Linked DNA regions of Luteibacter rhizovicinus DSM 16549. The protein of the gene in region 1 binds, or shares a complex with, the protein of each later gene. Links are inferred from orthologs where the notes say so. Each region holds a gene or a part of one and is shown on either strand. Other genes may lie near its edges. The genes, in order: prmC and prfA.

Region 1 (10,347 bases):
GGCGACTCATCCCTGTCGGCGAACGACAAGCAGGCCAAGCGCGACACCGCGACCTTCTACTTCACCCGCATCCTGCCGCGTATCCACGTGCATAAGGCAGCGATCGAAGCCGGCGTGGCGACGTTGCCGGAAGTGCTGTAACCGGGCGGGGCCTTCGGGCCCCTTGTCCCTGGGGGAGCCGATTTATCGGCGATTCGGCGATGGGGCGGAGCAGCTTCTCCGCTCCGTCGGCTTTTCGCCGCTGAAGCGGCTCCCACATTTCCCTCTTGGCCGACGGGGCTTCCGTCGGCCAGCGTGAAGGTGTAGAAAACAGACTCTTTCCGGAATCCTTCAGCCGCGACGGTGCCCGATACGATGAGCGACTCCCCGTTCCTGATCCGTCTCGCCGAAAGCGACGACGATGAGTTCATCCTGGATCTGGTCCCCCGTTTCATCAGCTTCCCGCTGCCCAACGGCCGTACGCGTACCGATTGCCTCAAAGGCATCGAGGCCGACCTGGTCCATCACCTCGACGACCAGCCGCCTAACAGCTACATCTTCGTCGTTGAAAACGAGGACGGCGATGCGGTCGGCTTCCTGCAACTGCAGAAGACCAAGGACTTCTTCACCCATCGGGACAACTGCCACATCGCCAATATCGCGGTCGCCCAGAAATACGAGGGTGTTGGCGTCGGGAAGTTCATGCTCGCGTATGCCGACAGCTGGGCAAAGGAGCATCACTGCCAGTTCGTTACCCTGGCCGTCCTCCCGGGGAACGAGAAAGCCCGGGACCTCTACGTTTCCCACGGCTTCGATACCGACCTGATGCGGCTGGCGAAACCGGTGCGCTGAGCGAGGGCATCGCCGCTGAAGGGGCTCCCACATTCCACATGACATGTCGCATGAAAAAGGCCACCCTGAGGTGGCCTTTTCGTTTGTACGAACCGGCAGTCGATCAGACCGTGGCCGGTACGTCCTTGGCTTCACGCGCATCCAGACGCGCGGCCATGCGGTCGATGTTGGCCAGCGACACCAGGTGGGCGTAGATCCAGCCGAACGCGCCCTCGCGCAGGAACTCGTGGGCAACCTTCTCATCGAGCGTGCGCAGCTTCTCTTCGTTGATCACGAACAGGCCGTTGAGGTTGATGCCCTTGCCTTCCTTCTGCAGGGTGACGGTGCGCTCTTCGAGCAGGTTGTGCTCGCGCAGCTTGCCCATGAACCACTGCGTGCGGGCGACGTGGTCCTGGAACTCGCCGAGGAACTTCACGGCGTTGGTCAGGGCCGGCGCGTCGGTGCCGTCTTCATTGAAGAGGCGCTCGCCTTCGCTGTCGTTGAAGCCTTCGTAGGCTTCGTCGAGGAACACGGTGAAGTCGTCACCCTCGGCACCGACCGGCTTCTCGGCCAGGACGAACGGGTAGCGGCGGATGAAGGCCGGGATGTACATGCCCGTCTCCCAGAAGCCGTTCTCGCCGACCAGGAGGTTCTCGCCCTGGCGAAGGCCGAGGAGGGCCATCGGGCCCGCTTCCTCGATCGAGTTGCCGGCGAACAGGATCGGGTAGTCACGCGCCGCGGGCGCGAATTCCACGCCCGTCAGCGGCACGGAGTGCGCGCCGGCAGCGAAACGGATGTTGTTGACCGCCTTGATGCGGAGGTCGCGGTGCGCGGTGCGGTTCAGCGGAACCGGACGCTCGTAGAAAAGCACTTCTGCCACAGTGAAACCCTCTCGTACCCGTCGGACCTGGGAAGCCACCCCGGCCCCCCTTCCAAACCCGTCGGGCGTCTGTCGAACGCCCACTATATCAGCGCCGCGCGGCCCGGACAGCCCCGCAAGAAGCGGGCCGGGCTGGTGCTTTTCTGTAGCAATAATGGGCTATGCTCGGGTCAACGCCCCTTGTGGGGTCGGATCGATGCACCGATCCGCACGGAGTTCGACTGGCTGGAACGCTCTTTCGCTTACGTGAAGGACGAGACACGATGACGATGGAAGTGCTTCAGGATGACCTGCCCAGGGTGACCGCGCTGAACACCACGCGCGTGCTCTCCCTTGACGCGGCGGGCCGCATCCTGGACTGGATCAGCTGGCAGGACGCCGTCTGCCTGTACGTTCGTGGCGTGGTCGCCTGGACGCTCGGCGACCCCTGTCTGACCGTCCACGGCGGCCTCAGCCGTGCCAGTGGACTCCAGAGCAGTCTCGAGCTTCACCCCATCGTCGCCAGCACCGGTCATTGTCGCGAACACGCCATCGACCCGGCACCCGCCCTCACCAATACCGCCCTCTTCGCACGCGACCGGCATATCTGCCTGTATTGCGGCCACCATTACACCCGTCACGAGCTCACGCGCGATCACGTCCTGCCCCTGTCCAAGAAGGGCGCGGACGAGTGGGAGAACGTGGTGAGCGCCTGCCTGGCCTGCAACCTGCGCAAGAGCAACCGCACCCCGCAGCAGGCCAACATGCCGCTCCTGGCCGTGCCCTATCGCCCCAGCTGGGTCGAGCACCTGATCCTGTCCAACCGCAATATCCTGGCCGATCAGATGGAATTCCTGGTGGGCCACCTGCCGCGAGACCGCCGGCCGGCCTGAATCCGGGCCCCGATTGCCCGCAAAGATTCACACCCCGTCCCTTGCCCCGGCCCGTCCGTAGGCGAACAATAGGGGGATGAACGACCTCTCCCGCTACCCTTATCTGGCGCAGATCGAATCGCCGGAGGACCTCCGACGCTTTCCGGACGACCAATTGCCGGCCATCGCCGACGAATTGCGCCGCTACCTGATCGAGGCCGTCGCCTCCTCGGGCGGGCATTTCGGCGCGGGCCTGGGCGTGGTCGAGCTGACGGTCGCCCTGCATCACGTCTTCGACACCCCCCGCGACCGCCTGGTCTGGGATGTCGGACACCAGTGCTATCCGCACAAGATCCTCACCGGCCGGCGCGACCGGATCACCACGATCAAGAAGAAGGATGGCCTCGCCCCTTTTCCGCGCCGCGAAGAGAGCGAGTACGACACCTTCGGTGTCGGCCATTCCTCGACCTCGATCTCGGCCGCGCTGGGCATGGCCATCGCCCTGCAGCGCCGGGGTGACAACCGCAAGGTCATCGCTGTCATCGGCGATGGCGCGATCACCGCCGGCATGGCCTTCGAGGCCCTGAACCACGGCGGCGACGTCGAGCCGAACATGCTGGTGATCCTCAACGACAACGGCATGTCGATCAGCGAAAACGTCGGCGCGATGACCAAGATGATGGCTCGCGCGATGTCCAGCCGCACGCTCAACGCGTGGCGCGAGCGCGCCAAGAAAGCGATGCCGCGCGAGTCGTTCTTCGGCCGCTTCTTCAAGCGCTGGGAAGAACATGCCAAGGGCATGTTCGTGCCGTCGACGCTGTTCGAGGAGCTCGGCTTCCATTACACCGGGCCGATCGACGGTCACAACATGGCCCAGCTGGTCCAGGCACTGGAGACGGTCAAAGATCTTCCGGGCCCGCAGCTCATCCATGTCATGACCACCAAGGGCAAGGGCTACGAGCCGGCCGAGAAGGGTCCGATCGAATACCACGCCGTGGGTCCGTTCGACCCCGTCGCCGGCGTGGTCAAGAAGGGCGCGCCGGCCAAGCCGACCTATACCGACATTTTCAGCGACTGGCTTTGCGACATGGCGGCAACCGACGAGCGCCTGCTCGGCATTACGCCGGCGATGCGCGAAGGCTCGGGCCTGGTCCGCTTCTCGAAGGAATACCCGCAGCGTTATTTCGACGTCGCCATCGCCGAGCAGCACGCGGTGACGCTGGCCGCCGGCATGGCGGTAGAAGGCGCGAAGCCGGTGGTGGCGATCTACTCGACCTTCCTCCAGCGCGCCTACGACCAGGCGATCCACGACGTCGCCCTGCAGAATCTCGACGTGACGTTTGCCATCGACCGCGCTGGCGTCGTCGGGCCGGATGGCGCCACGCATTCGGGCAGCTTCGACTTGTCCTTCATGCGTTGCCTGCCGAACATGGTGATCATGGCACCGGCCGACGAGCACGAATGCCGGACCATGCTGAGCACGGGTTACCAGTACCACGGTCCCGCCGCCATTCGTTACCCCCGAGGTACCGGCCCGGGCGCGAAAATGGTCGAGGCATTGGAAACGTTCCCGATCGGCAAGGCCGAAGTGCGTCGTCGCGGCCATCACGGCCTGGCCATCCTTTCCTTCGGCACCATGCTCGCGCCTGCCGCGGTGATCGCCGCCGAAGTGGACGCCACCCTGGTCAACATGCGCTTCGTGAAACCGCTGGACGAGGAACTGATCCTCGAGATGGCGCGCACGCACAAGGCCTTCGTCACCATCGAGGACAACGCCATCGCCGGCGGTGCCGGTGCGGGCGTGGCTGAATTGCTCGCTGCCAACGGCGTGACGATCCCGATCTTCCATCTCGGCCTGCCGGACGCCTATCTGGAGCACGGCAGTCGCGAGGAAGTGCTGACGATGGCCGGCCTCGACCTGCCGCAGATCCGCAGCGCGATCGTGACGCGGTTCCCGCAGTTCATCGCCAGTGCGGTAGCCAGCGCGGGGTAAGTCCCCGCGCTCGCGCGACGCTCAGGTCGCCCTGCAGCCGCCGCTGACGCGATCGCGCTGTTCCAGATCCTGGGCGGTAAACGTCTTCATGAAACCGGCGTGCTCCAGCACGCCGCGCGCCGCGTCGCCCTGGTTCCACCCGTGCTCCATCAACAGCCAGCCACCTGGCACGAGTTGACTTAGCGACGTGGCCGCGATGCGCCGGATGTCGACGAGGCCGTCCGCGCCCGAGGCGAGCGCCGTCATCGGTTCGAAGCGCAGGTCTCCTTCGTGTAAGTGACGATCGTCCGCTTCGATATACGGCGGATTGCTGACGATGAGGTCGAACGACTCGCCAACCAACGGAGCGAGCCAGTCGCCATGCGCGAACGTAACGCGCTCCAGGTCGAGGCGCTGTGCGTTACGACGCGCGACCGCCAACGCCTCCGCGCTCGCGTCCACGGCGACGACCACGGCATCCGGACGCTCCCTGGCGATAGCCAGTGCGATCGCGCCGCTACCCGTGCCGAGGTCGACGACCCGGCCACCGGGCGGCAGTCGCTCCAGTGCCAACTCCACCAACAACTCGGTTTCCGGTCTCGGAATCAGAGTCGCAGGCGTCACTTCCAAGGTGAGCGACCAGAAGTCCCGCGTGCCCGTGATGTAAGCGATCGGCTCACCCAGGGCCCGACGGCGCACGAGTGCCTCGAAGCGGTCCATCCCGGAGGCTTGCGCCGGGTCGTCGGCGTGGGCAAAGAACCAGGCGCGATTCACCCCGAGCGCGTGGGCCAGCAACAACTCGGCCTCGAGGCGGTCGCCGAGGGCTTCCGTCGCCTGGCGCAGGATCGTGCGAATGTCGGTCATGCGCGCATTCTATCGTCGATGGCATCGAGCCCTCGTCTTAGACTAGGCGAATGATCGGTCGCACCACCCTCCTTCTCTCCCTGCTGTTGCTCGCTGGTTGCCAGGCCGCGTTCTTCGGCAGCGTGAACCTGCGCCAGCCAGCCGGCGACGTGGTCGACCATAGGGACATCACCTACAACACCACGTACGCACTGGCGCTGGACGTCTATGCGCCGCCGCACGCGGAGCACGCTCCCGTCGTCGTTTACTTCTACGGCGGCAGCTGGATGAGCGGCAAACGGCAATGGTTCCGATGGATGGGCGAAGCGCTGGCCGCCCAAGGCGTCGTGACCGTCATCGCGGATGTCCGCCTTTGGCCGCGAACCCGACTCGACGGCTTCCTGCACGATGGCGCCGAGGCCGTCCGCTGGGCGCGCGACCACGCCAGCGAGTTCGGTGGCGATCCCTCGCAGCTTTTCGTGATGGGCCATTCGTCGGGAGGCCAGATCGCCGCCATGCTGGCCATGGACAAGCAATGGCTCGCCACCGTGGGCATGACGCCACGGGATCTGGCCGGCTTCATCGGTGTGGCCGGCACCTATGATTTCATCCCCTTCGACGAGCCTGAGTTCTACGACATGTTCGGGCGCACGCCGGAGGACGAGGCGCGCTCCCAGCCGGTCAACTTCGTCGATGGCGACGAGCCGCCCGCCCTGTTGCTGCAGGGAGAGAAAGACACGATCGTCTACCCGTCGGAGGCCATCGCCCTGGAAGGCCGTTATCGCCAGCAGGGGGAGCCTGTCGAACTGAAGCTCTATCCGAACCTCGGGCACGAAAAGCTTCTGCTGGCCTTTGGGCCGTTGAAAGCCAGGGCGCCTGTCCTCGCCGACACCATGGCCTTCATCCACCGCTATTCGGGCAGCCCTTCACACTGAGCGCAGCCGTCGGTGCATCCGCCTTCACGTCGGATCCGTAAGTTACCGGCATGACACGCCTCTTTCTCGCTGCCCTCGGCAGCCTCCTTCTCAGCGGCTGCCAGTCCGCCCTCTTCACTGTCGTCAACGCACGTCAGCCTGCGGCCGGCGTCTTCGCGCATCAGGACATCGTGTTCGACGCGTCCCACAGCCTTTCGCTGGATGTCTACTCGCCACCCCAGGCGCACAAGGCACCCGTCGTGGTGTTCCTCTATGGCGGAAGCTGGAAAAGCGGGAAGCGGCAGTGGTACCGCTGGGTGGGCGAGGCCCTGGCCGCCCGAGGCATCGTTACCGTCGTCTCCGACTATCGGCAATGGCCGAAGGTGCGACTCGATGGCTTCATGCAGGACAGCGCGAACGCGGTCCGCTGGGCACACGATCACGCCGGCGAGTTCGGCGGCGATGCCGCGCACCTGTTCGTGATGGGCCATTCGGCAGGCGGACACATCGCGGCGTTGCTTGCTACCGACGGCCGCTGGCTCGGCGCCGTCGGCATGAAGCCTCACGACCTCTCCGGCTTCATCGGGCTGGCGGGCCCGTACGACTTTCTTCCGCTGACCAACGACGACTTCATCGACATGTTCGGCCACACCGCAAAGCAACAGGCGCAGTCGCAACCGGTCAACTTCGTCGATGGCGATGAACCGCCCGCCCTGTTGTTACAAGGCGAGTCCGACGGCACCGTGAAACCATCCAATGCGCTTTCACTGCAGCGACGCTATAAAGCGCAGGGCGAGTACGTCGAGGTAAAGCTCTATCCCGACACCGGTCACATGGGCGTGCTGTTCGGTCTTGGCACCGGCAAACACAAGGCCTCCGTGCTGGACGACGTCGTGACCTTCATCCAGCAGCAGTCCACGCCACCTCAGGCCACACCGCTCGTTGTAGGAGCCGATTCATCGGCGATCCCGCGGCAGCGGGCCAAATTGCGGCTAGCACCCATCGCCGATGAATCGGCTCCCACAAACAGCAACTGATCGGCCGGTTGCAGCGGACGGGTTGGCTACCGCGCCTTCATCGCATCGCGCCCTTCCGCATTACCACCACGCGCCGCATCCAGCACTTCCGGGTACGGGTAGTTCAACCCCAGCAGCTGGCGAATATCCGGGCTCGCGTTCTTGACGAACTCCGCAGGCAGCGCCGCCGGCATGTCTTCCATCGGCTTGACGAACTTCGGCAGGTATTGGGTGATGATCGCCGAGCGATCGATGCTGCTGCGATTGGGCATGGCGCAATGCCAGACGGCACCGAAGAAGATCACGGTATCGCCTGGCTCGCCGAGCATGCGCTCGCAGCGTTCGAAGAACCGGTCGCTCTCGTCCGGGTAGTGCAACTCGCGTTGGGTACCAGGTACGAAGGCGGTCGCACCCGTTTCCTCGGTGAAGGGATCCAGCATGATCGTGGCCTGCGCGTTCAGCGGGAAGGTGGCGTTGATGCGTGCCGGATGCGTCTCGGGCGAGTGGAAGTCCCAATACGGATAGTCGATATGCGGCTCCTGCCCGGGCCCGCCCGGAAGAATCCGGTTCGCCGCGATCGAGCCCATGATGAATTCGCTGCCGATGAAGGCACGCATCACTTTCATGATCGCGGGATGAGCCGCCATCCGCGAGAAGATCTCGCCCTTACCGAGCAGATTCCAGACCCGGCGCTGGAGATTGATACGGCCCGCCTTCTCCGCATTGCCCTGGAAGTGCGTGACCTTGCGGCCGCGCTCATCCGCGTCGGATTCACGCATCACGATGTCGCGCGCCTCGGCAATCTCCGCAGGCGTGAACAAGCCGCGTAGCGTGACCGCACCGACCCCATCGAGTAGCTCGCTCACGATGGTTTCGGTATCCAGCGTCTCTTCGGTAAAGACACGAATGCGGGTGGGCGAGCGGGGAAACGAGTGCGCGGAGGCATGCATGGCTGGCTCCTGCCGCGATAGCGGCGTGGTGAGGGCGGGCGAAGGCCGGTTCGAGGACTACGCTATGCCGTTTTGCAAGCGCTTGCAAACCGCACTGCAACATCCCTAGAGTCGACGTAACACCCGCCAGCAAGAGCCAAGCGATGAGCGAACTAAGGATCGGCCTGATCGGCGCCGGCTACATGGGCAAGGCGCACACCGTGGGTTTCCAGGGCGTCGCCGCCATCTTCGAGACCGTCCTGCGCCCGGTCTGCGAGATGATCGCCACATCGACGGCCGAAGGCGCGGCGGAGCACGCGCGGCGTTGGGGCTGGCATCGCTCGACCGGTGACTGGCGTGAGCTGGTCGCCGATCCCCATGTCGATGCCATCGTCATCGCCACACCACCACGCACCCACCTCGACATGGTCATGGCCTGTATCGCCGCCGGGAAACCCGTCTTCTGCGAGAAGCCGCTTGGCGCGAGCGCCGACGAATCGTTGCGCATGACCGAAGCGGTCGAACGTGCGCGGTTGCCCAACATGATCGGCTTCAACTACATCCGCACGCCAGCGAGCCAGTTGGCCCGGCAGATCATCGCCTCGGGCGAGATCGGCGACGTGATCCAGGTCACCGCAGAGCACGTGGAAGACTACCTTCACGATCCCGCCCTGCCCGCCTCCTGGCGCACACGCATCGCCACCGGCACGGAAGCCGGAGCCCTGGGCGACGTCGCGCCGCATATCGTCAATGCCTGTCTGCGTCTGGTCGGGCCCATCGCCAGCCTGGTCGCCGACACCCAGATCGTGCACGCGCGGCGCGATGGTCCGGATGGCCAGGAAGCCGTCGAGAACGACGACCAGGGCCAGATGCTGCTGCGCTTCGCCAATGGCGCTACCGGCAGCATCAGTTTCAGCCGCATGGCCGCCGGGCGGAAGATGGGCTACACCTACCGGATCACCGGCACGCGCGGCGCCATCGCTTTCGACCAGGAAGACCAGAACGCCCTCTGGCTCTACGACGCGGCCCGCGAACCGTCACGCAGGGGCTTTCAGAAGCTGCTGATGGGCCCCGCGCACCCGGACTACCTCGCGTTCAACCAGGGCGTCGGCCACGGCACCGGCTACAACGACCAGATCATCATCGAAGCGCGTGACTTCCTGCAGGCCATATCGACGGGTGAATCGGTATGGCCAACCTTCCGCGACGGCTACGAGGTCGATCGCATCATCGAAGCCGCCCTGCTGTCGAATCGCGAGCGCCGTTGGGTGACGATCGACTAGCCGGGACGGAACCTTACGCGTCGCGGATGCTCGCCCGAATCACCAGCTCGCAGGGAAACAACTTGCTCCGCGGCACCGCCGCCGGATCTTCCATCCACGCCACGATCCGCTCGATCGCGTGCAGGACCATGTCGCGGATCGGCTGCCTGACCGTCGTCAGCGAATAAGAGGCCCATGCGGCAAGTGGCATATCGTCAAAGCCAACGATGCTGATCTGCCCCGGCACATCGACGCCTCGCTCCCGACACGCATCGATCGCCCCTAGCGCCAACACGTCATCACCGCAGAAAACCCCGTCGAGGCGGTCCTCGCGGTCGAGCAAGGCATGCATCGCTGCTCGTCCGTGCTCGTGCGTGTAGTTGCCTGCGTGCAGCGTCTGCTTCAACGACGAGCCCGCTGCCTCAGCGAACCCCTTGCAGCGATCGATCGTCGACGCGTCCTGCGCCGAGCCACCGAGAAAGGCGAGGCGACGCAGCCCCCGCGATCGCATCGCATCGGCCACCAGACGGCCGCCCTCGACGTTATCCACCGTCGCCACGGGCACGGGCGACGAGCGCCCCGCCCGGCCGAACACGTGCAGCACGGGCAGGCCTGCCGCCCGACACGAGGCGGCAAAGCCGGCCGGCGGTGCCGAGGTGGCGATGAGTACGGCGTCGACGTTGTACTGCTGCAGCATGTCGAGAGCCGCCCTGCCGTCCTCGTCCTCTCCCAGGTTGGCCAGCAGAGGCCGCAACCCACGCGCCTGCAGCTCGCGGGTGAAGAGGTCGAAGACCTCCATGAAGGTCGGATTGGCAAAGTGATTCGAGACGAGGCCGATCAGCTCGGTACGCCCCGTCATGAGGCTGCGCG
Region 2 (10,269 bases), 2.0 Mb from region 1 along the record:
ATCGACCCGCATCGCCGAGCGCATGCGCATCGCGCGCGATCTGCACGATCTGGTCGGTCATCACCTCACGGCGTTGAGTCTCAACCTGGAAGTGGCCAGCCATCTCACCAATGACACCGCCCGGGAGCACGTCCTCAAGGCCCAGCGCACCGCCAAGCAACTCCTGGCCGACGTGCGCGAGGTGGTCAGCGAGCTGCGCCAGGACGATGCGATCGACCTCACGCAGGCGGTGCGGAGCCTGATCGAGGGCGTACCGGGGCTTCAGGTGGCGTTGAGCGTGCCGCCGCGCTTCGGCGTCGAAGACCCTCGTCGGGCGCAGATGCTGCTGCGCTGTGTACAGGAAATCCTTACCAATACGGTGCGCCACGCGCATGCCCGGAACCTGTGGCTGACCTTCCGCCACACCGGTCCTGACGAGCTCTGCCTGGAGGCACGCGACGACGGTCGCGGCGACGGCAGCGGCGCGGTCCGCCCGGGTAACGGCCTCAATGGCATGCGTGAGCGCCTCGCCGAGTTCGGTGGCACCGTAACCTTCCGGACCGGCGCAGAAGGCGGCTTCGCCCTGATCGCGCGGCTGCCACTGGGCGAGGAGCCGACCCTGGCCCACGCGCCGGCGCGTCCCGCGCTGGAACAGGGGCTGGTCGACGATCCGGACCTCACGCCCCGTGCCACAATTCCTCTTCCTTCCGAGGGTCATTCATGATCTCCGTCTGTCTCGTTGACGATCAGAACCTGGTTCGCCAGGGCATTCGCTCGCTGCTCGACCTTGCGGGGGATATCCGCGTCGTTGCCGAGTGCGCGGATGGCGCCCAGGCCGTGCAGACCATTCCGCAGATCCGCCCCGATGTGGTACTGCTCGACCTGCGGATGCCCAATATGAGCGGCCTGGACGTGCTCCAGGCCCTCGGCGGACGTAACGAACTACCGCCCACCATCATCCTGACCACCTTCGATGACGACCAACTGGTGCTGGCCGGACTCAAGGCCGGCGCGCGCGGTTACCTGCTCAAGGACGTCTCGCTGGACCAGTTGGTGGAAGCGGTACGCACCGTGGCCGCGGGCGGCTCGCTGGTGGCCCCGATGGTGACCCAGCGGCTCCTGGCTGGCGTGGGCCGCATCCAGAATCAGTTTTCCAGCCTCGAGCAGCCCGATCCCCTCACCGAGCGTGAAACCGAGATCCTGCGCCTGCTCTCGGGCGGCTACAGCAACAAGGAGATCGCCAATTCGCTGCGCGTGGCCGAAGGCACGGTGAAAAACCACGTCTCCAACATCCTGTCCAAACTGGGCGTGCGCGACCGCACGCGGGCCGTCCTGAAGGCTCTGGAGCTGGGTATCGTCTGACCCGGCGCTGACCGCCAGGCCCGGTTGGGCCCTGGCGGCCGAAAATCGCCTTGTACCCGCTTGCGAAAAAGGGCAGGGCACCCAATGGCGTTCCCCGCCGCGAGCAAGTACCATCGGCTCTTTCGGCGCGGGCGAACCCCTGCCACGGGCCGATTCTTCAGGGGTGAGCGTACGGCGTCCGTAGCTGTGCGTAAAACCCGTTCGTAAGACGTTCGGAGAACCGTGGAATGACGCGTCTGTTAGAATTTATTGTCGCCCTCGTCATCGTCGCCGTACTCGGTGTCGTGGTCGGCGTTGCTATGCCCTCAACTGGACACGTTGAGCGCGAAATGCTGATCAGCAAGGATCTGCGTCAGGTTTACGACGTTTTCAGCAACTTCCGTCGCTTCCCCGACTACACCGTGCTGCGCTCCTTCGATTCGAAGGTGCAGTTCGAGCTGTCGGGCAAGGCGTACGGCCCGGGTGCAAAGATCGCGTGGAAGGCTTCCGACCCGAAGGTCGGCGATGGCGCCCTCGAGATCGCCTCTATCGATCCGGGCTTCGCCCAGATCTCCGATGCCGGCAAGGGCACCATTGTCTGGAACCTGGACAACGGCTGGCGCGGTACCGACAAGAAGTTCACGATCACGCTGGAGCGCACCGGTCGCAGCCAGAAGCTGGTCAAGGTCAACTGGGCCTACGATGTCTCGTACGGTTTCAACCTGGTCAACCGCTTCTCGAACCTCTACATCCACGGCGATCCGGACGCGCTGATCCAGTTCAGCCTGTCCAATCTGCAGAACCTGATGGCGTCGATCCCCAACATCGACTACAGCAAGATGGTTCCGTCGATCGTCGAGCAGCCGGCCAAGCCGATCCTGTTCGTCTCCACCACCGCCCCGCGCACCCTCGACGATGTCGATACCGCGTCGGATAAGGCGATGGCCGAGATCCAGGCGACCGCCAAGAAGCTGGGCGTGAACATCACCAGCCCGCGCATCACCATCACCACGAACTGGGGTGATCAGAACTACACCTTCGACGTGGCCGCCGAGATCGATGCCACCACGCTGAAGATCAATGGCCAGGATGTCGAGATCACCGCTGCCCAGCGTCCTTCGCTGGATCCGGCCGAAGCCTCGACCGCGGCCGCGCCGGCTGCTGCCGAAAGCGCGGCACCGGGCAGCAAGGACAAGCTCGGTCGCGTGGTCGTCGACGGCAACGTCAAGGCCGTGCTGGCCTTCGGCGGCAAGGCCCTCAAGGCCGACTGGGCCGGCACGGGTGCCGGCCTGCCGCAGACGCGTCAGATGCTCGAGGCGTATTCGCAGACCCACGGCTACAAGTACGACGACGTGGTGTTCCGCGCTTACGACATCCAGACCAAGGCTCCGACCAATAACCACGGCACCATCGAGGGTTACGACGAGCAGAAGTTCGAGATCTACCTGCCGCTGCAGGGCGACAACCTCCCGGAGCAGACCCCGGAGCAGGAAGCCGGCCTGAAGCCGCAGACGCTGGACGACGCGGCCCCGGCCGGTTCGTCGACGGCCCCGGCCCCGGCAGGCACCGCCGCGGCTCCGGCCGAAGCGGCCTCCGCGCCGACGCTCGCGAAGTAAGTCACGCGTAAAGCGATACCCGAAAGCCCCGCCGGAAACGGCGGGGCTTTTTTCTTGCGCGCTTTGTTGGGTGGGCTCGCCTGCGGCCTCGCTTTGCGCTCGATGTGCGTCGCAAGAGCCGGCGGGCATCGCCCTCGGGGCCCCGAGGGTGGCACCCGCCGGCTCTTGCGACGCACCTCACCGCACCGCCTTTTTCCGAAGCCCCTCGCTACACTGCGAAGTAATGATCGAGACCGACCGACTCACTCGTTGTTATGGGCCGCTGACCGCGGTGGATGCCCTGACCCTGCGCGCCGAGCCGGGGCAGGTGCTTGGGTTGTTGGGGCCCAATGGCGCGGGCAAGTCGACGGCCATGCGCATGATCGCCGGCTTTCTTGCCCCCACCTCGGGCACGGCCCGGGTCTGCGGCCACGACGTGCGCAAGGAGCCGCTCGCCGCCAAGCGCGCCCTGGGTTACCTGCCGGAAGGGGCACCCAGCTACGGCGAGATGACGATCCGGGAGTTCCTCGTCTTCATGGTGCGCGTGCGGGGCCTGGACCGGGACATCGCTTTCCGCCGATTCGACGAAGTCGTGATGCGGCTCGAACTGGAAGACGTGCTCGAGCAGACCATCGGCACGCTATCGAAAGGACTGCGCCGGCGCGTGGGCCTGGCGCAGGCGATCCTTCACGATCCTCCCGTGCTGATGCTCGACGAGCCCACGGACGGCCTCGATCCGAACCAGAAGCACTCGGTGCGCATGCTGATCGACGCTATGGCGCGCGAACGCACGATCCTGATTTCGACGCACCTGCTCGAGGAAGTGCACGCGCTCTGCAACCGTGTGGCGATCATCGCCAACGGACGCCTGCTTGCCGATGCGACGCCCGCGGAGCTCGAGGCGCGCTCGCGTTATCACGGCGCGGTGTCGTTCAGTGCGCCGGGTAGTGGTGTGTCGCGCGAGATGCTGGCGCGTATTCCCCATGTTGCGTCGGTGGAAGTGGATCCGCTCGACGGGCGCGTCACCGTGTTTCCGCGAAACAGCCAGCCCATTCTCGACGAGGTACAGGCCCTCTTGCGCACGCAGAACCTCGAGGTCTCGGAGATCCAGCTCGAGCAGGGACGCCTGGACGAGGTGTTTCGCCAGATCACCACGCAGCCGCGCGGAGCCCAGGCATGAGCGGCGTGACGGCGATCCTGCGTCGCGAGTTGTGGAGCTATTTCGTCACCCCCGTGGCCTATGTCTTCATGGTGATCTTCCTGGTCATGGCCGGCGTGCTGACGTTCTACTCGGGCGACTTCTACGACCGTGGCCTGGCCGACCTCCAGCCGTTCTTCGACATGCATCCCTGGCTCTACCTGGTGCTGGTCCCCGCCGTGACCATGTCCATGTGGGCCGAGGAGCGCGCCTCCGGCACGCTGGAATTGCTGTTTTCCCTGCCGGTATCGATCTCGCAGGCCGTGCTCGGCAAGTTCCTCGCCGCCTGGGCCTTCATCGGCATCTGTCTGTGCCTGACCTTCCCGATCTGGATCACCGTGAATTATCTCGGCGATCCGGACAACGGCGTGATCCTTGCCGGCTACGTCGGCAGCTGGTTGATGGCCGGCGCGTTCATCGCCATCGGCACATGCATGTCCACGGCGACGCGTAGCCAGATCATCGCGTTCATCCTCACGGCCGCCGTGTGTTTCCTCCTGCTGCTCTCGGGCCAGCCCCAGGTGCTGGACTTCTTCCAGGATGCGGTGCCGCCGAGGATCATCGGCGCGCTGGGTCAGCTGAGTATCGCCCGGCACGCCAACGCGATCGCGCGCGGCGTGCTCGATCTTCGCGACCTGGTGTACTTCTTCGCCACCATCGTGGCCTGGCTGGCTGCCAGTGTCGTGGTCCTCGACCTGAAGAGGACGCGATGAGCATCTCGCGTCACCTGCACCTGTCCCGTACCTTCCTGCTGCGGCTCTCGTTGCTCGGCATCGCCGTCCTGTTCCTGGTGGTGATCGCGATCAGCTCGTTGTCGCTGCGCACGGCGCGCGTCGATCTCACGTCGGATCGCATCTATACCCTCACACCCGGCACCCTGGATATCGTCGATGGCCTGCGCAAGCCACTCACGCTGACCCTCTACTTCTCCGATCACGCCACGCGCGACCTCGCACAGCTGCGTAGTTACGAGCAGCGCGTACACGAGATGCTGCGAGAGATCGCCGTAAGGGCCCATGGCCGGATCCGCCTTCGCGTGATCGATCCCGTGCCCTATTCGGATGACGAGGACGCCGCCGAAAGTTACGGGCTCACGCCTGCCAGTGGTGGCAGCAACGGTGAGCGCGTGTTCTTCGGCCTGGTCGGCAGTGCGGGTCCCGGTGACACGGCACCGCAGGCCATTCCCTTCTTCGATCCGGCACGCGAGGCCTTCGTCGAGTACGACATCGCCAAGCTGCTGTACGAGCTGGGCATGCCGAAGAAGCCACGACTCGGTGTGATGAGTTCCTTGCCACTGGAGGGGAACCTGGTGATCGGCGAGGCGCCGTGGACGCTGATGCGGCAGCTGGACCAGCTGGCCGACGTCACCACGATCGACCCGGACAGCGTGACCCATATCGACCCGGCGATCAGCGTACTGCTCCTCATTCATCCGAAGCACCTGTCGGAGGATGCGCAGTACGCGATCGATCAGTTCGTCCTGCGTGGGGGCCATCTGGTCGTCTTTGTCGATCCCGATGCGGAGATGGACACGGCACCACTGATCGATTCGCAGGGCACGGTCGACGATCACGATTCGAACCTGCCGCGGCTGTTTCAGGCATGGGGCGTGGTGTTCGACCCGACCCGTGTCGTGCTCGACCGCTCGCAGGCACTGACCATCGAGCTCAACGGCAACAGCATTGGCCACCCGGCCATGCTCGGTCTGGGTGCACAGGACCTCAATCATGACGACGTGGTCACGGCCAGCCTGCAGCGAATCAATTTTTCGACGGCGGGCTTCTTCGAACTCGCGCCGGATACGAAAGCCCGCCTGATTCCGTTGGTGCAGACGTCGGACGAGGCCGCCATCGTGCCGGCGCAGCGCGTGCGCGATTCGGCCAGCGATCCGACCAGCCTGCTCGAGAACTACGAGCCGACCCACGACCGTTATCTGCTGGCTGCGCGCCTGCGTGACACCTTCCATACGGCGTTCCCGGAGCGTCGCGAGAAGGGTCACCTCGCCGTTGCCAGTGGTCCGGGCGAAGTGGTGCTGGTCGCCGACACGGACCTGCTGTCGGATCGCCTGTGGATCGACGTGCAGCCCCTGCTTGGCCAGCAACAACTCACGCCGTTCGCCAACAACGGCGACTTCGTCGCCAACCTCGTCGATAACCTGGGTGGCTCGTCGGCCCTGCTGTCGATCCGTGGGCGGGTGAACTCGCAGCGGCCCTTCACGCGGGTCAAGGCATTGCAGGCGGCGGCCGATCGCAAGTTCCTGGTCAAGAAGCGCGAGCTCGAGAACGAGCTCTACGAAACCCAGCGGCGACTCGCCGAACTGCAGCCGGCGAAGGGCGCGGCGGCGCCGACGACCGCGACGGCAGAGCAGCGCCGGGAAGTGGAGCAGTACCTGCAGCGCAAGCTGGCCATCGGCAAGGAACTGCGGGAGGTACAGCACCAGCTCAATGCCGAGATCGATGCCCTGGGCCTGCGTCTGAAGTTCATCAACATCGTGCTGGTGCCGGGCCTGGTGGCCCTGCTCGGCCTGATCTACGGCTGGCGGCGCACGCGTCGCGCCCGTCGCGTCGTCTGAGCGGATGGGTGCCGGCGTCATGAAGTGGATCGTGCCCTGGGAGTTCTCCTGGGTGTTCCTCATCGTCTTTCTCGCCACGGCGGCGGCGTACGTCGCGGGGACCCGGCGCCTGCGCGTCACGCCGTTGCGCCAGGCCGCGTTCTGGGCTGGCATGGCGATCGTGTATGTCGCGCTGCATACGTATTTCGATTACTACGCCGAGCATGAGTTCTTCATGCATCGCATCCAGCAGGTGTTGCTGCATCACCTCGCGCCATTGCTGCTGATTGCGGCGTACCCGGGCACGGTGTTGCGCGCGGGCCTGCCACTGGGGCTGCGCGTTCACCTGCGACGCGCAGGACAGTCGCTTGCGTGGCGCATCGCCGCCGGATGCCTGTTCAACCCCGCCTTCGTTACCCTGTTCTTCGTCGCGCTGATCCTGGTCTGGCTCATTCCCGACATGCAGACCATGGCGATGCTGGACTGGCGGATCTATCGCGCGATGAACTGGTCGATGGTGCTCTCGGGCCTCGCGTACTGGTGGATCGTGCTGGACCACCGGCCGAAACCGCCGGGAAGGATGTCGCCGGGTATCCGTGTGCTGTCTCCGGCGATCACCATGACGCCGCAGATCGTGGCCGGCGCGATCGTGACGTTCTCGAAGACCGACCTGTACCCCATCTTCGAGATATGCGGCCGCGCTTTCACTCTCAACGTGCTCACCGGCCAGCTCATCGGTGGGGTCATCATGTGGGTGCCGGCGGCGATGATCGAATCGGCCGGTGGCCTGCTGGCCTTGCGCCAGTGGCTGAGGCTGTCGCGCAGTGGGCGCCTGCCACGCAGGGCGCCCGTGCGACGTGCCGCCGTGCGTCAGTAGACCTTCGGCACCTTCTCCGCCTTGGCGGTGACCTTGTCCTTCTTCGGCTTGCCCTTCAGCGGGGGCAGGTCGAACTCCTTGTCCGGTGTGAGCTTGTCGGGTACCTGGTCGAGCAGGTGGCGGATAAGGTTCAGACGACCTTCTTTCTGGTCGTTGAAGTCGGCGACGAACCACGGCGCATCGGCGGTATGCGTGTGCTGGATCATCGCGTCACGCAAGTCACCCATCTCGGCGTACTTTTCGCGGGCCTTGAGGTCGACGGGCGAGAGTTTCCATCGTTTGAGGGGATCGGCCGCGCGTTCGGCGAAGCGCTTTTCCTGCGGCTCCTGGTCGACCGACAACCAATACTTGACCAGGATGATGCCGTCGTCGGTCAACAGTTTCTCGAAGGACGGACACGCCTTCATGAAGGCGTCGTACTGTTCGTCGGTGCAGAAGCCCATCGCAGGCTCGACCACGGCCCGGTTGTACCAGCTGCGATCGAACAACACGAGCTCGCCAGCCGCCGGCAGCTGCGTGACGTAGCGCTGGAAGTACCACTGGCCTTCCTCGGTGTGCGACGGCTTGCCCAGGGCGACCACGCGCGCGGCGCGGGTGTCGAGCTTGTCGGTGATGGCCTTGATGGTGCCGCCCTTGCCGGCGGCATCGCGTCCTTCGAGGATCACCAGCATGCGTTTACCGGTGGCGCGGAGCCAGCGCGTGAGGCCGACCAGTTCGATCTGCAATGCCTCGAGATCGTGTTCGTAGGCTTTCTTCTTTTTCTTGCCCATCGGTTAGCGTCCGTTTTACGGGGAGGTGACCGGCATTGTGGGGCAGGAGATGTCAGTTTGGTGCGAGCACGCATCGCCGATGAATCGGCTCCTACAAGATCTTGCATCCCTGTGGGAGGCGCTTCAGCGGCGATGCTCTCAGCCGCCGCCGATCAGGTTCTGTAGCTCGTCGGCCTGGTGTTCGCGGGTCAGCGTATCGATCAGCTCGTCCAGGTCGCCCTGCATCGTCTCGAGGAGGCGGTAGAGGGTGAGGTTGATGCGGTGATCGGTGATGCGGCCCTGCGGATAGCTGTACGTGCGGATACGCTGGCTGCGGTCGCCCGAGCCCACCTGCAGGCGACGGGATTCGGCCTGGGCGGCGCTCTGCTTGCTGCGCTCCGCATCGAGCAGGCGTGCCTTGAGCAGGCTCATCGCGCGGGCGCGATTCTTGTGCTGGCTGCGCTCGTCCTGGCACTCCACGACGGTGCCCGTGGGCAAGTGGGTGATGCGAATCGCCGAGTCCGTCTTGTTCACGTGCTGGCCGCCGGCGCCGGAGGCACGGAAGGTGTCGACCTTGAGGTCGCCGTCGCGGATCTCGATGTCCCCGACCTCGTCCTGCTCGGGCAGGATCGCGACCGTTGCCGCCGAGGTGTGGATGCGCCCCTGCGATTCGGTTTCCGGTACGCGCTGCACGCGGTGCGTGCCCGATTCGAACTTCAGCTTGGAGTAGGCGCCACGGCCTTCGACGCGGGCGACCACTTCCTTGTACCCACCGTGCTCGCCTTCGTTGGCATGCAGGATCTCGACGTTCCAGCGCTGCCGCTCGGCGTAGCGGGCGTACATGCGGAAAAGGTCGCCGGCGAAGATCGCCGCCTCGTCACCGCCCGTTCCCGCGCGGACTTCGAGGAAGAGATTGCCCTCGTCGCGTGGATCCGTAGGTAGCAGCAGCACCTGCAGGTCGGCATCCAGATCGCGTAGGCGGCTTTCGATCCGGGCGATGTCGTCGGCGGCCATCTCGCGCATCTCGGCGTCGTCGAGCATGGCCTTGGACTCGGCCAGTTCGCGCTCGGCCGTGTCGTGTTCCTTCAAAGACAGCGTCACCGGTTCCAGCTGCGCGTATTCGCGCGAGAGGTCGCGGAAACGCTGGCCGTCGGCGAGAACGTCCGGCTGGGCGAGCAGCAGGCCGATTTCTTCGTGCCGTTCGGCCAGGGCTTCGAGTTTGCGGCGGATCGAGGGGGTCATTCGGGGCACGAGGTGTGGCAGGAGCCGCACATCATGCGGAAACGTCGTCGTCCGGGTCCAGTCCGTAAAGCCGGCCGGCCGCGTGGAGGAGGTCGAGATCACCCGATAGCGCGGCATCCCGCAAGCGTGCACTGGGTGCGTGAAGCAGCTTGTTGGTCAGCGTATTGGCGAGGAAGGCGAGCGCTTCGTCAGCCGATCTTCCCTTGGCCACCATGGCCTGGGCCTTGGCCAGCACCTCGTCGCGTTGCGCCTCGGCGGCCACGCGCATGTCTACGGCGGGGTTGCGCAGGCTCAGCGCCCGGCGCCACGCCATGTAGCGATCCACCTGGAGATCGATGATGGCATCGGCTTCGCGGGCGGCCAGCTCGCGTGAGCGGCGGTTCTCGTCGATCACCTGCTTGAGGTCGTCGATACCATAGAGGTACACGTCGTCGAGATGGGCCACCTCGGGCTCGATATCGCGCGGCACGGCGATGTCCACCATGAACATCGGGCGGCGGCGACGGGCGGCGATGGCGTCGGCCACCATCTGTTTCGTGACCACGGGCAGGCGCGAGGCCGTGGAGGTGATCACGATGTCCGCTTCGGCGAGGTGCCGGGGCAGGTCGGCCAGCGCGATGGCATAGCCGCCGTGGCGGACGGCCAGCTCCTGCGCGTTTTCGAGGGTGCGATTGGCCACGATCAGGCGGCGCACTTTCTTGTCGGTCAGGTGCCGGGCCGCCAGTTCGATCGTCTCG

The links.
Region 2: the proteins of prmC (region 1) and prfA are in contact, whole or in part, in a crystal structure (PDB 2B3T), measured with the Escherichia coli proteins. The link is inferred for Luteibacter rhizovicinus DSM 16549 from one-to-one orthologs.

Annotation. Positions count from the first base shown.
Region 1 is NZ_CP017480.1:653,136-663,482, forward strand. What follows is about bases 3,467-6,322. They hold prmC (peptide chain release factor N(5)-glutamine methyltransferase), read right to left. Parts: upstream 5,378-6,322; coding sequence 4,556-5,377; downstream 3,467-4,555. Other genes in these bases: dxs (1-deoxy-D-xylulose-5-phosphate synthase), read left to right, coding at 3,467-4,534; BJI69_RS03140 (alpha/beta hydrolase), read left to right, coding at 5,428-6,291. Outside these bases: BJI69_RS03110 (acyl-CoA dehydrogenase C-terminal domain-containing protein), read left to right, coding at 1-141; BJI69_RS03115 (GNAT family N-acetyltransferase), read left to right, coding at 355-831; BJI69_RS03120 (SapC family protein), read right to left, coding at 935-1,690; BJI69_RS03125 (HNH endonuclease), read left to right, coding at 1,954-2,562; more of dxs, read left to right, coding at 2,639-3,466; BJI69_RS03145 (alpha/beta hydrolase), read left to right, coding at 6,342-7,307; BJI69_RS03150 (phytanoyl-CoA dioxygenase family protein), read right to left, coding at 7,334-8,236; BJI69_RS03155 (Gfo/Idh/MocA family protein), read left to right, coding at 8,380-9,498; BJI69_RS03160 (LacI family DNA-binding transcriptional regulator), read right to left, coding at 9,512-10,347. UniProt on the Escherichia coli protein: Methylates the class 1 translation termination release factors RF1/PrfA and RF2/PrfB on the glutamine residue of the universally conserved GGQ motif, i.e. on 'Gln-235' in RF1 and on 'Gln-252' in RF2.
Region 2 is NZ_CP017480.1:2,640,287-2,650,555, forward strand. What follows is about bases 7,492-10,269. They hold prfA (peptide chain release factor 1), read right to left. Parts: upstream 9,533-10,269; coding sequence 8,450-9,532; downstream 7,492-8,449. Other genes in these bases: BJI69_RS11950 (cytochrome c oxidase assembly protein), read left to right, coding at 7,492-7,541; ppk2 (polyphosphate kinase 2), read right to left, coding at 7,535-8,311; hemA (glutamyl-tRNA reductase), read right to left, coding at 9,564-10,269. Outside these bases: BJI69_RS11920 (sensor histidine kinase), read left to right, coding at 1-703; BJI69_RS11925 (response regulator), read left to right, coding at 700-1,341; BJI69_RS11930 (SRPBCC family protein), read left to right, coding at 1,569-2,936; BJI69_RS11935 (ABC transporter ATP-binding protein), read left to right, coding at 3,160-4,095; BJI69_RS11940 (ABC transporter permease subunit), read left to right, coding at 4,092-4,826; BJI69_RS11945 (GldG family protein), read left to right, coding at 4,823-6,685; more of BJI69_RS11950, read left to right, coding at 6,690-7,491. UniProt on the Escherichia coli protein: Peptide chain release factor 1 directs the termination of translation in response to the peptide chain termination codons UAG and UAA.